2 regions of the Vibrio sp. TBV020 genome follow, and region 1 is predicted to be linked to the other one. Evidence: riboswitches for the same ligand, from Rfam matches in the RefSeq annotation. Region 1 holds a riboswitch; the other holds the start of a gene.
The links. Region 1 has a riboswitch for thiamine pyrophosphate ahead of thiD (bifunctional hydroxymethylpyrimidine kinase/phosphomethylpyrimidine kinase). Riboswitches for the same ligand answer to the same signal wherever they lie in the genome.

Region 1 (7,852 bases):
TCACTTTTGGTCAGTGTTCAGTTCGGATGCTCGAGGCACGCTAACGGTGAATCAGACTACCGGTGCGTGGGACTTCGAGCTAAATAATTCTCATGCTGATATTCAATCCTTAGCGGCGGGCGAAACCCTAATGCTCAACTACACCATTCAAGTGATGGATGAGCTGGATGAAACAGACACCCAACTGGTTGAATTTGAAGTGACGGGTACCAATGGCGCACCGAATGTTGTTACCGCAAGTAGTACACTGACCGAAACCATCAATGCAGACAGTGCGATTACATCGGCAAGTGGTAGCATTGTTATAGATGATGAAGACACCAGTGATACACACACCTTCGCCTTGACCGGAGATGTGCAAGTGCTGACTAGTAGCTTTGGTGAAATCACGATTGACCGTACAACTGGTGCATGGAACTACACCCTCAATGTTGCTGCAGGACTGCTGCTTAAAGATGAGTTGGTGAATGATACCTTTACGGTCACGATTGATGACCAGAATGGTGGCGTGATTACTCAAGTGCTAACCGTGAACATTCAAGGTACCGATGATGCGCCTGTGATTACCGGTTCGGCGACAGGTCAGGTTCAAGAAGATTACCTCAATCAAACGTCTGGGCAGCTTGCTGCGACAGACACCGAAACTGACACTGGCGATCTTACATGGCAGTTGGTGAGCAACTCAGTCGGTCAGTACGGTACGTTGAGCTTTAATCCAACAACTGGTGAATGGGACTATCAACTCACTCCTGGCTCAACCAATGACTTAGTCGCTAGTGCCACGGACACGGATGAGTTTATTGTTGAAGTGTCGGATGGCGTAAAAACTACGCAGCAAGTCATAGCGATTACTGTGATTGGTAATGCAGCTCAACAAGGTGGTGTTGGTTATGACTTGCTACAAGCAAGCAGCGCTGATGAATGGTTGTGGGGCGGTCCAAATGACGGTTCTGATGCAGGGCAAGCAGACCGCTTCGCTTGGAGTGACTCTACGGTTGGTACATCGGCGCAGCCAGGTACCGATTACGTGAAAGATTTTGATGCTGGTGAAGATATCATTGATCTATCAGGCTTCGTCAATGCTAACGATGTTTGGCAATCAGTCGCAGTAGCGCAGCAAGTGAACATCGATGAGGTTGGAACTGATACACAAATTAGCTTGTTCGATAACAATCAAAATTTGGTTCAAACCATTACTTTACAAGATGTATTAATTAGCGAACTGACCAGTGAAGATACTTCGAGTATGACTCAAGCTGAGCTGCTGAGTACCTTATTCAGCGAACAAGCGATCACAATCTCTCAAACCTATGGGCATGAAGGGGACGATACCTTAACTGGCAGCGCAAGTGATGACATCTTATTAGGCGGGCTGGGCGAAGATACCTTTGTCATGCTGAGTGAGAATGCAGGCACAGCGTTGAATCCAACACAAGACACCTTAGCGGACTTTTCAGTCAGTGATGACATCATCGATTTGTCAGACTTACTGCCAGATGCACCGAACATGAATGATCTGTTTGCTCATATCGATGCAACTGTGATTGATGATATCAATGACCCTAACGACGACGCACACACTTTGTTAGAAGTCACCGATGAAAACGGCGGACAAACCAATATCAAGATCAATGATATGGGCTACAGTGAACTAGGCTTAGGTACGGGGGCCACCGACGACGCCATAGTTACTGCGCTGGTGGAGCAGTTGAAAGTCATTCAAACCGACAGCTAAATACGATTGTCTAGCTACTCAGTTGCTCTCGAATTACCTCTTTAACCGTTTCAAAACGTGCAGGAAGTTGTCGATGACGCTTAGTTAATAAATAAAGTGTCTCGATCACTTCTCGCTTTGGTTGGTAAATTGCAATGTCATCTCTTAAAGGAAAAGTGTCTAATGCACTCTTCGGCAATATCGTAAACCCATGGCCTTTCGCAACAGGAAGTAGAATCTGGTTGAGTTGGTTCACGTACCCTTTGATGGGTAGTTGGTGAATGTTCATCGCTGTCAATTCTGGTTCACCACAGCGTGAAAAATAGAGCGTTAAGTAGTGCTCAGAATCTGGGTGGCGGATCAAACCAATCTGTTTTAGCTTCTCTTCACTTAGGCTCTTTGTTGCCACAGATTTAGGCAACATCAAGCAAAGAGGTTCTTGCCCAAACTTCTCAGACTCTATACGCGGGTCGGATGGTTCATGAGTCACAATACCTAAATCAACATCCCCAGAAATCACTTCTGCCAGTATCTTATGGTGTGGTGCGGCTTCTAAATGAGTAATCAGTTTCGGGCATTTACATTGTAAATCGAGGAGGTGAGGGTAGAGCAAGAGTGCCAAAGAACCAGAACAAGAAAGAGACACGCTACCAGTGCACGGGTCATCTTGATTCAATGACAGTAGCATTTGTGTCTGTTGGGTTTCTAATTGGCTCGCATAGTCATAGACGGTTTTACCTGCCTCTGTAATTTCAAAGCTCTTGTTATGTCTTCTGATCAGTGGATGGCCGCAAGCTTGTTCTAACTTCTTGATATGCTGACTTACGCCCGGCTGAGTCATAAAAAGCTTGTCAGCTGTTTTAGTAAAATGACCAGTATCGATAAGGGTAACGAAGGTTTTTAACCAGGTAGGGTTCAACATAGTTGTTGCTCATAAGAAAAATTTATCCTGATGAGTTTAAACCATAACAAAAGATTGAGAAAGAGAAGGCTCCACGTCTCCATTTAAATGATTGAACACGGATTTTTCAGAGCAAATGATGCAATTCCTTTAATTTTATTGTTATCATCAGCGGGAAATAGTCGGGGAGCCTAACCAATTTGGAAAGGGCTGAGATCGCATAGCGAGACCCGTTGAACCTGATTCAGTTAGCACTGACGTAGGGAACTATGCGCATCTCACCTTATTGGTTGAGTGCACTCGTATCCGATAAAATGATCATATCTTCCTGATCCTTTCTTGTCGTGGCCGAGAGTTCCTGTACGTCTTGTAGTAGGAGCAACAATGCCACATTCACAAGACACAACTCCAATCGTATTAACCATTGCAGGCTCTGATAGCGGCGGTGGTGCTGGTATTCAAGCGGATATCAAAGCGATGTCCGCCACAGGCAGTTATGCTTGCTCGGTAATCACGGCAATCACATCTCAAAACACCCAAGGCGTGAGCGCGATTCACCCAATTCCGTTAGAGCATATCTCTAGTCAGCTGGATGCTGTATTTACTGATCTCAACGTAGCCGCTGTTAAAGTTGGTATGTTGGCGGATTCTCAAATCATCAAAGTTGTCGCTGATAAAATCCGTCAATATCAACCTAAACATCTTGTTGTTGATCCAGTCATGGTCGCAACAAGCGGCGACTTATTACTTGAACAAAGTGCCATATCAACTTTAAAGCAAGAGCTGCTGCCTCTTGCTGATCTCATTACTCCTAACTTGCCTGAAGGTGCTGCTTTAATTGGTGGCGATGTGCCGCAGGACGAAGACCAAATGGGAGCGATGATTGAGTCTCTTCGCGCTCTTGGTGCTAAAGCAGTGTTGCTTAAAGGAGGCCATTTAGAGAAAGACGAAAACAGCAATGACCTACTGATCTCAGCCGATAACAGTGAGTTGTTGAGCGCTAAACGTGTACAAACCAAGAACACTCACGGTACAGGTTGTACGCTTTCTTCTGCGATTGCTTCTTACCTTGCTCAAGGCAATTGCCTTCATAAAGCGGTCTATCTAGGCAAGCAATACATATCCCAAGCAATTGCACATGCTGACTTATTGGATGTCGGCCAGGGTCATGGGCCTGTGCACCACTTCTTTTGTGGCCACACCAATGTGCGCTGATGCGATAGGCATTGAACTGCGAGCTGCGTATTTAAAGTATCTTGATAGTGATTCACCGACATTGTCAGGGCTAAACATGTCGATTCCTCAAGGGGAGTGGACGTGCTTACTTGGCCGAAGTGGTAGTGGTAAAACGACATTACTTCGCTATCTCGCGGGTTTACTTGACGATAAGGTTGAGGTGGGAGGGTTGATTTCGTTAAGCCGTGGCGATGATTTAGATGATCAAATTGCGTATATGGCACAGCAAGATCTGTTACTTCCTTGGCTAAACGTTGTGGATAACGTTCTATTAAGCCGTAAATTCTCTACCCAGCAAACTATGGGTGAACGTGAGCGAGCGTTAACGTTACTTGAGCAGGTCGGCTTAGCTGGCTATGCAAAGGCGATGCCTTCACAACTATCGGGTGGGATGAGACAACGCGTCGCGCTGGCGAGAACTCTGATGCAAGACAAACCCGTTGTATTAATGGATGAGCCTTTTTCAGCGCTCGATGCGGTCACTCGTTATAAGTTACAAACCCTGTCAGCTTCATTGCTTAAAGATAAAACTGTGATTTTGATTACTCACGATCCTCAAGAGGCGATTCGACTCGCGCACACGCTTTACTTATTGCAAGGCTCGCCTGCGAAAGCTCAATCGTTAGCAGTGCCATCCACTTTGCCACCAAGAGTTATCGATGGTGAATGCGCTGCGTTGCAACAAACGATTTTACAGAGCTTGGAGCTGGACTATGAATAATCTCACCGACTTAAATGTGACTAAACCGAGCTCAAACATAAAGCCGTTAACCAATCACTCTCTTTTTCGAGGTGTACTATCGCTGCTAATGATTTTGGGTTTGTGGCAAGCCGTGGTGATGGTTTTCGATATGCCTAGTTTTATCTTACCGTCACCAATGGAAGTACTTAGCCGGTTGTTTACACGCTTTGATGTTTTGATGAAGCATACATTAGTGACAGGTCAAGAGATTGTACTTGGGTTGCTATTGGGTCTATCAATGGGGTTGTTCTTCGCGTTGCAAATGCTGCTGTTTAAACCTCTTAAGCGTTGGCTTCTGCCTATCTTGATCGCGAGCCAGGCTATTCCTGTGTTTGCGATTGCACCTGTGCTCATGCTTTGGCTTGGTTACGGCATTGCATCGAAAGTTGTGATGGCTGCGATCATCATCTTTTTTCCAGTGACGACCTGCTGCTATGACGGTTTACGCAATACACCTACCGGCTACTTAGATCTCGCTAAAACCATGGGCGCAACTAAGTGGCAGCTGCTTAAACATATTCAATTGCCCGCTGCATTACCAACACTGGCATCTGGTATACGTGTTGCGGTCGTTATTGCTCCGATTGGCGCCGTAGTAGGCGAATGGGTTGGGTCAAGTGCTGGCTTGGGTTACCTAATGCTTCAAGCCAATGCTCGCATGATTATCGATGAGATGTTTGCTGCGCTATTTATTCTGGCGCTGCTTTCTGTCTCGCTCTATTTCATCACAGATAAATTACTCAAAAGATTTATTCCTTGGGAAAATCAATAAAGAAAGGATACTCAGTGAAAACAACAAAAACACTCAGTGCAGTGGCACTACTTACATCTCTATTTTCAGTTAATGCATTTGCCGCAGATAAAGAGCTAACGCTGATGCTCGACTGGTTTGTTAACCCGAACCACGGCCCAATTGTGATCGCTAAAGAGCGTGGCTATTTTGAACAGCAGGGCATTGAAGTAAATATTCAAGAGCCTGCGGACCCGAGCACGCCGCCTAAACTTGTTGCGGCAGGAAAAGCGGATATGGCGATCTCTTATCAGCCAAGTTTAACTATTGATGTGGCTGCAGGACTTCCATTGATTCGTTCGGCAACGCTGATTGCAACGCCACTGAATACGCTGATGGTTCTTGATAACGGCAAAAACGATAACTTGGGCGATCTAAAAGGTAAGAATATTGGTATTGCTATCGCGGGTAACGAAGAAGCGACCATCGGTACAATGCTAGGCCAAGAGGGCGTGAAGTTCTCAGAGGTGAACATCATTAACGTTGGTTGGGCGCTGTCGTCTTCATTAGCATCTGGCAAAGTGGATGCAATTTGGGGCGGTCTACGTAACTTTGAAACCAACCAATTAGAACTGGAAGGATACAAAGCAAAAGCATTCTACCCAGAGGAGCACGGTGTTCCGGCCTATGATGAGCTGGTATTTGTAGCGAATGCAAAAACACATGATGCTGAAGCTATTAAGGCTTTCAACAAGGCTTTAGAGCAAGCAACAACCTATATTGTTAACCACCCAGAAGCGTCGTGGAACGAGTTTGTGGCGTACTCTCCTGACACCTTGAATAATGAACTTAATAAACGTGCTTGGAACGATACTCTGACTCGTTTCGCACTGCGTCCATCAGCGGTTGATCTAAAACGTTACGACGATTACGCCGAGTTTATGTATTCACAAAAGCTGATCCAAACTCTACCGAAAGCAGCGGATTACGTACCGGAGTTTAACTAATGAAGTATCAAGACCTAATTGCTGCTTGTGAGTCAGATTGGAACGAATACACACAGCATGACTTTGTGCAGAAACTGGCTTTGGGCACTTTGCCTCAACCAAGCTTTCTTCACTATCTAAAGCAGGATTTCTTGTTTTTGAAGCAGTATGCAAGAGCGTATGCGCTGGCTATTTATAAGGCTCGAAACTTGGACGATATGCGTCGAGCATTGCCGAGTGTTCATGCTCTGCTTGATTCAGAAATCGCTCATCATGTCACTTACTGTGGCCAATGGGGATTAACAGAGTCGGACCTAGAGAATGAGCCTGAAGACTTTGGAACCGTTGCCTATACTCGTTACGTGCTTGATGCTGGAATGACGGGCGACTTAGTGGAGTTATATGCAGCATTGGCGCCGTGTTCAATCGGCTATGCTGTGATCGGAAAAGCTCTGCTAGAACGTGACAAAACGGTGCTAGAGGGCAACCCATATCAAAGCTGGATTGAGCTGTATGGCGGTGAGGAGTTCCAGTCAGGTGTGGCTTCTGGCGCAGAGCACTTCAACCAACTGCTGGAAGAAATTGATATCAACAGCCAGCGCGGCCAGAACCTTATTCAAGTGTTCAAAACCGCAACCCGTATGGAAGTTGCCTTTTGGCAGCAAGGGTTGAATGTAAGCTGATTGCAATTAGGTTAGCGCTCAATTGGGCGCTAACCTGAGCGAGTTAATTCTCTATTTCAACGCTTCTAAGTAAGCAATACTGACTTGTTTTGCTTGATCGTTAATTGTCACGTTCTCTTTAGCTCGTAACTCCAAATAGATGGCGATACAGTGCTCAAGAGCGGCAATTAAAGATATTTTCTCTGGTATAGCAACTGTCTTTACAAGCTTGCTGGCAAACTCAGGTAGGCGTTTCTCGATGGTACGCACGCCTGATGGTGTTAAGCCTGCTTGTTGCAAAGCAAGTGGTGAAAGTGCCGTCATTCGCAAGAAAGAAATGAACTCTAACGTTTCAAAATATTCACCACGGGCAATTTTGGTTGCGGCGTAATGTACCCAAATCCAAACTCGGTCCTCGATCCACTGAGCGTCCGGCTGCGGATAGTGTGGCTGTTTACTTGCAAAGACATCACTTAAACAGTTTTCGCGTTGCCACAGTACCTGAGTATCATCAACTCTTACTGCTGCGTCAGGTAGGGAAACGAATTTAAAGTCGACATGAACAGGATCACTACCACCAAATAGAGACACAATCAGTCTTGGCTCACCAACATGTTCCCCAGTGAAAGCAGCAAGCAAACCTTCAAACTGATTTAGAATCTCAAAGCGTTGTGCCATAACCTCTGAGTGATGCTCAGGTTCAATAGCAATTACAAAGTCTAAATCACTATACTCGTCCATAGAATCTGAAGCATAAGAGCCACTACAACCAATGCCACAAATGCGTGGGTCTTGTGATAACACAGCAACAATATGCTCGAGTACAGCTTGATGAGAAGTCGGAAGGGATTTTGGAAATTTCATTTTTTTACCTATTAGTC
Region 2 (7,852 bases), on a different contig from region 1:
AATTGAAATCGCTGTGAAGATGCAGTGTACCCGCGGCTAGACGGAAAGACCCCGTGAACCTTTACTACAGCTTGGCACTGAACATTGACCCTACATGTGTAGGATAGGTGGGAGGCTTTGAAGACGGTACGCCAGTATCGTTGGAGCCGTCCTTGAAATACCACCCTTGTAGTGTTGATGTTCTAACGTTGACCCCTGAATCGGGGTTGCGGACAGTGCCTGGTGGGTAGTTTGACTGGGGCGGTCTCCTCCCAAAGAGTAACGGAGGAGCACGAAGGTGGGCTAATCACGGTTGGACATCGTGAGGTTAGTGCAATGGCATAAGCCCGCTTGACTGCGAGAATGACAATTCGAGCAGGTGCGAAAGCAGGTCATAGTGATCCGGTGGTTCTGTATGGAAGGGCCATCGCTCAACGGATAAAAGGTACTCCGGGGATAACAGGCTGATACCGCCCAAGAGTTCATATCGACGGCGGTGTTTGGCACCTCGATGTCGGCTCATCACATCCTGGGGCTGAAGTCGGTCCCAAGGGTATGGCTGTTCGCCATTTAAAGTGGTACGCGAGCTGGGTTTAGAACGTCGTGAGACAGTTCGGTCCCTATCTGCCGTGGGCGTTGGAAGATTGAAGGGGGCTGCTCCTAGTACGAGAGGACCGGAGTGGACGAACCTCTGGTGTTCGGGTTGTGTCGCCAGACGCATTGCCCGGTAGCTAAGTTCGGAATCGATAACCGCTGAAAGCATCTAAGCGGGAAGCGAGCCCTGAGATGAGTCTTCCCTGACCCCTTGAGGGTCCTAAAGGGTTGTTCGAGACTAGAACGTTGATAGGCAGGGTGTGTAAGCGTTGTGAGGCGTTGAGCTAACCTGTACTAATTGCCCGTGAGGCTTAACCATACAACACCCAAAGGGTTTTGATGGACTCAAAGAAAGAACATTGAATGTGTAAGAACTCCAGCTTTTCAGATTAAAGAATTTGCTTGGCGACCATAGCGATTTGGACCCACCTGATTCCATGCCGAACTCAGAAGTGAAACGAATTAGCGCCGATGGTAGTGTGGGGCTTCCCCATGTGAGAGTAGGACATCGCCAGGCTTTAAATTTAGACTTTAGGTCTAACCAGTGCGGAGCGGTAGTTCAGTTGGTTAGAATACCGGCCTGTCACGCCGGGGGTCGCGGGTTCGAGTCCCGTCCGCTCCGCCACTTATTTAGAAAGCCTCGCTTATAGCGAGGTTTTTTCGAATCTACAATTTGAAAGATTCTACAGGGGTGTAGCTCCAATTGGCAGAGCAGCGGATTCCAAATCCGCGTGTTGGGAGTTCGAATCTCTCCACCCCTGCCACATTTAAGGCTCTAGTCGAAAGACCGGAGCCTTTTTGCTTTTTGATGTTGAAGTCTTCAATTAGCAGAGCAGCGGATTCCCCGACTTACCAAAACAGCGCGTGTTGGGAGTTCGAATCTCTGGAGCGCCAGCCCGGTCCACACCTGCCATATTTAAGGCCTTAGTCGAAAGACTAAGGCCTTTTTGTTTATCTATAGACTTAAACCTCATTGTATTGAGAATTATTCTTAATTATCTGCTACTTTAGTTCCCTGAAACATAGGAGCAATAAAATGGATATATCTCGTCGCCAGTTTCTTCAATCTTCTTTAGCTATTTCGGCGTTGTCAGTTCTCCCTGCCTGTACGGTTCATCAGTCTCGTACAGAAAACGGGAAGTATGTGTATGACTTAACAGCGGAACCTGCTGTTGCTGAAATAGTCCCTGGATATAAAACAGATGTTTTAGGCTTTAACGGCCAGATACCTGCACCAACGATCCGTTGCCGACAAGGTGAAGAAGTCATCATTCGCTTTACTAACAAGCTATCGGAACCAACGACGATTCATTGGCACGGTTTACGTATACCAATTGAAATGGATGGTGTTCCATTTCTTAGCCAGCCTCCAATTATGCCTGGTGAAACTTTTGTTTATCGTTTTACTCCTCCTGATGCAGGTACGTTCTGGTATCACCCACACATGAATAGTGTAAAACAGTTAGGTATGGGCTTAGTAGGTCTCATCATTGTTGAAGAACGTATTCCAGTTCAGTTTGATGAAGAGCATGAGATTATGCTCAAGCACTGGCACCTTGATAAACAAGGGGATTGGAAAGACTTAATGATCCCTCGTCTTAGTGCCAGAATGGGAACACCTGGTGAGTGGAGTAGTGTGAATGGCGTTCATGAACCTGTATATACATTAAAAGCTCATAGTACGACTCGTCTACGTATCGCTAACGTCGATAATACAATTACTTACCCGATTGCTCTTGAAGGGGTTGAAGGTTGGGTTGTAGCTATTGATGGAAACCCAATAAAAACGCCTTATAAGCTTACTCAGCATAAGATTGGGCCTGGAATGAGGGTTGATATTGCTTTTATTGCTCCTAGTGAAGGAGCACGTGTTCACGTGCGTCAAATGAAAGGAAGATTCCCCTTCCCATTGTGTTCATTTGATGTGATCGCTTCCGATCTAGATGATCGCCAAGCGATCCCTTTGCTTCCGCTCAACCCGGTACCAGATCTTGATCTTATCAATGCTGAGTCTATTGATTTTGTTTTCGAGTGGGAGGGAGCAATTAGTCCTATCGGAAAAGATGGTAAATCGATGCCTAAATTCTGGTTAACTAACAAGCGAGCATGGGAAGGGATGAGTAAGGACAATATTCCAGCACCGCTAGCTACACTTCAGTACGGTAAAACTTATATATTTAACCTAAAGAATGTTACTCAGTACCATCATCCAATTCATATTCATGGTCATACTTTCACTGTACTTGAGTTGGATGGTAAGAGGGTGGCAGAACCTTTTCATACAGATACGGTTCTGCTTGGTAAAAACGGCAGTGCCAAAGCCGCATTTGTTGCTGATAACCTTGGGCGTTGGATGTACCACTGCCATGTCATTGAACATATGAAAACTGGCCTGATGGGTTATATTGAAGTTAAGTGACACCTGTAACTTTTAAATTTTCTTGTACTTTATTAGGCTATTTATTGATTTAAGTGAGTCAAAAATGACTTTTCGCCGCTAAAATGTAGCAAGATTTCAATTGGAGTAAATGATGGGACAGCTTTCTATTTTGGGTTTCATTGCTATTGGTGGAGCCTTTGGTGCGTGCTCTCGGTATTTGGTAGCAGAGATGTGTGCACTTTTATTGGGGCGTGGATTTCCATATGGAACGTTAACAGTAAACGTTGTTGGCTCTTTTATCATGGGTCTTCTTATTGCTGCATTCGAGAACGAGATGTTAGCTACTGAACCTTGGCGCCAAATCATAGGACTGGGCTTCCTTGGAGCACTGACAACCTTTTCAACATTCTCAATGGATAATGTTCTTCTTATGCAGCAAGGTGCGTTTTTTAAGATGGGACTGAATGTACTTCTCAATGTCGTGCTTAGTATCTCTGCTGCATGGATTGGCTTTCAACTGTTAATTAAAAGCTAAGGTTGTTCAAAAAACTACCAATATTTATGTAAGTCGACTTGGTTTACCCAAGCTGATTTTATATACTCGCTTTACTTGTCGGAGTGCCTTAAGGCTGAGACCGTTAATTCGGGATCCGTTGAACCTGATCAGATTAATATCTGCGAAGGGAACAAGAGAAGATATCTAGACCTGTTTTCTACAGGTTTTCTATTCTTAATCGATACTGGTTATAGCCTTTGTAGCTGTGGTATATCGATACCTCTTGTCGCATCTTTCCGCCAAGCATTTTTATCCAAATACTTTTTATCTAAGAATAACAAAGCAAGGAAAAATGCTATGTCGAATCGCAAGCAAGCGAGACTGGAAGCAAAACAGTTCATTGATACACTCTCGGTACATCCGTACCCAAACTCAAGTAAGGTTTATGTAGAAGGCTCACGCTCAGATATTCGCGTACCGATGCGCGAAATATCACTCGCTGACAGCCTTATCGGGGGTACAAAAGAAGCGCCTATTTTCGAACCTAACGAGCCAGTACGCGTTTATGATACTTCAGGTGTATACACAGACCCAGAACACACCATAGACCTTTACAGTGGCTTACCTAAGCTCAGAGAAGGGTGGATTGAAGAGCGTGCTGATACTGAGTTACTTAACGAGGTGAGCTCGGTATACACCAAGGAACGCTTAGAAGACGAGACGCTAGACGATCTTCGTTACGGTAATCTACCACGTATTCGACGTGCTAAAGATGGCCAGTGTGTTACCCAGTTACACTACGCTCGTAAAGGCATTATTACCCCAGAAATGGAATACATTGCCCTGCGTGAAAATATGGGGCGTGCTCAATACCGTGATGAAGTGCTGAATCAACAACACCCGGGTCAAAGCTTCGGAGCAAATCTTCCTAAAGACATTACCGCCGAGTTTGTGCGTAAAGAAGTCGCTGAAGGTCGCGCGATTATTCCTTCTAATATCAACCACCCAGAATCCGAACCAATGATCATTGGACGCAACTTTTTGGTTAAGGTGAACGCCAATATCGGTAACTCATCGGTTACGTCTTCTATTGAGGAAGAAGTTGAGAAACTAGTGTGGGCGACACGCTGGGGTGGCGATACTGTTATGGATCTCTCTACTGGGCGTAACATCCACGAAACCCGTGAGTGGATCCTACGTAATAGTCCAGTGCCGATCGGTACCGTACCAATGTATCAAGCGCTTGAGAAAGTGAATGGCGTTGCGGAGAACCTTAACTGGGAAGTAATGCGAGATACTCTGATTGAGCAAGCAGAGCAGGGTGTGGATTACTTCACTATCCATGCTGGATTACTACTTCGCTATGTCCCAATGACAGCAAAACGCGTTACTGGCATCGTTTCTCGCGGCGGTTCTATCATCGCGAAATGGTGTTTAGCGCATCACCAAGAAAGTTTCTTATACACCCACTTCCGAGAGATCTGTGAAATCTGTGCTAAGTATGATGTGGCTCTTTCTCTCGGTGATGGCCTGCGTCCTGGTTCGGTTGCAGATGCAAATGACGAAGCTCAATTTGCAGAGCTTCGTACTCTTGGTGAATTGACCAAGATTGCGTGGGAATACGACGTACAGGTTATTATCGAAGGCCCTGGTCATGTTCCAATGCACATGATCAAAGAGAACATGGAAGAGCAACTAGAGCACTGTCATGAAGCGCCTTTCTACACGCTTGGTCCACTGACTACAGATGTTGCGCCTGGCTACGACCATATTACTTCAGGTATTGGTGCAGCCATGATTGGCTGGTATGGCTGTGCGATGCTTTGCTACGTAACACCAAAAGAGCATCTTGGCTTACCAAACAAAGAAGACGTTAAAGTAGGCATGATTACCTACAAGCTTGCTGCCCATGCCGCTGATCTGGCGAAGGGACACCCTGGTGCGCAAGTTCGTGACAATGCCCTTTCTAAAGCACGTTTCGAATTCCGTTGGGAAGACCAATTCAACTTGTCACTTGACCCAGACACTGCTCGCGCTTTCCATGATGAAACTCTACCTCAAGAGTCAGGAAAGGTTGCACACTTCTGTTCAATGTGTGGACCAAAGTTCTGTTCAATGAAGATTTCACAAGAGGCTCGTGAGTACGCGAAAGACACTGAACAAGTAGCTGCGGACCAAGCTATCTCTATCAAGATGCTAGATGACCCACTTGAGGGAATGCGTAAAAAATCGCAAGAGTTCAGAGAAACGGGCTCTGAGTTATACCACCCAGCAGCACATGCCGAGGTAAGTGACTAATGAGCAAAATCCTTATTCCGTCATCATTGATTGAATTAACAGGCTTAGTTCAACAATGTTTGTTGTTGGCGAAAGAACAGGGTTTTAGCATTGAAGACATTGAGTTGGGTGTGAGCCCAACTCAATCTATTCAGCTTGTTCGCGACCAACAGATTACATATTTAACTACCGACCTCATTGATGGGTATGACTCTGATCCTGAGAGCTTACTGACGCTTTATTACCGTTCTGGTTTATCGGTAGAAGAAAGTGCAAACCAGCCTTCGGATAATATTTATATCGGTATTGTCGATCGTCAGGCGTCTTGTGAAAAGGACGAAGAGCTTCAACTTGATATATGGCGTCATCCAATTAACGATGAAGTGAGAGCGCTTTCCGTTACGTCTCAACGAAACACAACATTTGTGCCAGAGCATCACCTTGCTTGGGTAGTAACGCTGACAATACTCGATTTCCCTATTGAAGACGCACTAACACTTGCTCGAGGAATGACAACGCAACATGGGAATGTTTCACGTGAAACACTTGTGGATGGCAGTTTACAGGATGAACGATCTACTTTGTGGGTTTGTCAATTCGATGATTTCCCAACACCGGTTCTGGAAGATGAACGACTGGGTATTCAAGTTGGCTGGTCAGCACAAGGAGAAACCGTCAGCTTTCCAACTCTGACTAAGCAGAGTTTAGGGTTATACCCTGTAGTGGATGATGTTGCTTGGATAGAGCGTTTGCTGCCTTTAGGTATCAACACTATTCAATTACGAATCAAGAATCCACAACAAGCTGACTTAGAACAACAGATCATTCGAGCAATTGAGCTGGGTCGTCAGTACCAAGCGCAAGTGTTTATCAATGACTACTGGCAACTTGCAATCAAGCATGGTGCTTATGGTGTTCATTTAGGGCAAGAAGATATAGAGGAGTCGAATCTAGCTCAACTAACTAACGCCGGTATTCGTCTTGGTCTTTCTACTCATGGCTATTATGAGCTGTTGCGCATCGTACAAATTCATCCTAGTTACATCGCGTTAGGGCATATATTCCCAACCACCACAAAACAGATGCCATCGAAACCACAGGGCCTAGTGCGCTTGGCATTGTATCAAAAGTTGATTGATAGCATTCCTTATGGAAACACAGAGTCTGCTTTCTCTCCTTCAAAAGATGAAGTCGTCAGTGGGGATGTACTCGGCTTTCCGACGGTCGCGATTGGTGGTATTGACCAATCGAATGCTGACCAAGTTTGGCAAACTGGTGTTTCTAGTTTGGCAGTCGTGCGTGCTATCACGTTGGCAGAATCACCTCAGTCCGTCATTAATTTTTTTGCACAACTGATGAAGGAAAGACAGCTAATGTTTACTGATCAGAATAGTGAATTAGTGGATACCAATAGAGGCGAACATGCTCACTGATAAACAGTTCCTTCGCTATCAACGCCAAGTTGCTCTGCCAGAAATTGGCGAAAGTGGGCAAGAGCGGTTGAGCAAGTCGCATGTGCTAATCATCGGTTGTGGTGGGTTAGGGAGCGCAGCGAGTTTGTACTTGGCATCGGCGGGTGTTGGTAAGTTAGTCGTAGTCGATGATGATGAGGTTGATAGCAGCAACTTGCAACGCCAGGTCATTTATCGCGAACAAGACCTTCAAGTCCCAAAAACAGAAGCTACCGTAAAGCAGCTCTTTGAACTTAATTCGATGGTTCAAGTACGTGCTCTCAATAAACGATTAGACAAAGCACAGCTTCAGCTCGAGGTCATGTTGGCTGATGTGGTGTTGGATTGCACAGACAATATGCCAACTCGTCAGCTGATTAACCAAGTGTGTTTTGAACAAAATACGCCGCTCATTTCTGCTGCAGCAATTGGTTGGCAAGGGCAATTCGCTGTCTTTGATTATAAAGCATCAATTAAACAAGAAGCTGAGAGTGAAGCTTGTTACCGCTGTGTATACCCATTCGATGAATTACCTCAAACTAAAAAGTGCAGTGAGAACGGAGTTGTCGGCCCGGTGGTAGGCACCCTTGGGAATTACCAAGCGTTAGCTGCAATTCAAAAACTGGCAACCGGAAAGTTTTATGTCGAGACTGGAAAGTTACATCTGTTTGATGG

Region 2: another riboswitch for thiamine pyrophosphate. It lies ahead of thiC (phosphomethylpyrimidine synthase ThiC); the one in region 1 lies ahead of thiD (bifunctional hydroxymethylpyrimidine kinase/phosphomethylpyrimidine kinase).

Annotation. Positions count from the first base shown of each region.
Region 1 covers NZ_JBEEAQ010000001.1:1,001,022-1,008,873, forward strand. The annotation lists gene AAFX28_RS04220 (VCBS domain-containing protein) at 1-1,735, shown strand, start outside; gene AAFX28_RS04225 (LysR family transcriptional regulator) at 1,746-2,636, opposite strand; TPP riboswitch at 2,789-2,898, shown strand; gene thiD (bifunctional hydroxymethylpyrimidine kinase/phosphomethylpyrimidine kinase) at 3,000-3,830, shown strand; gene AAFX28_RS04235 (ABC transporter ATP-binding protein) at 3,820-4,572, shown strand; gene AAFX28_RS04240 (ABC transporter permease) at 4,565-5,365, shown strand; gene AAFX28_RS04245 (ABC transporter substrate-binding protein) at 5,380-6,330, shown strand; gene tenA (thiaminase II) at 6,330-6,992, shown strand; gene AAFX28_RS04255 (oxalate:formate antiporter) at 7,044-7,835, opposite strand.
Region 2 covers NZ_JBEEAQ010000003.1:155,510-163,361, reverse strand. The annotation lists rRNA gene AAFX28_RS08645 (23S ribosomal RNA) at 1-892, shown strand, start outside; rRNA gene rrf (5S ribosomal RNA) at 975-1,090, shown strand; tRNA gene AAFX28_RS08635 (tRNA-Asp) at 1,122-1,198, shown strand; tRNA gene AAFX28_RS08630 (tRNA-Trp) at 1,261-1,337, shown strand; gene AAFX28_RS08625 (multicopper oxidase domain-containing protein) at 1,610-2,992, shown strand; gene crcB (fluoride efflux transporter CrcB) at 3,105-3,488, shown strand; TPP riboswitch at 3,558-3,656, shown strand; gene thiC (phosphomethylpyrimidine synthase ThiC) at 3,807-5,747, shown strand; gene AAFX28_RS08610 (thiamine phosphate synthase) at 5,747-7,159, shown strand; gene thiF (thiazole biosynthesis adenylyltransferase ThiF) at 7,149-7,852, shown strand, end outside.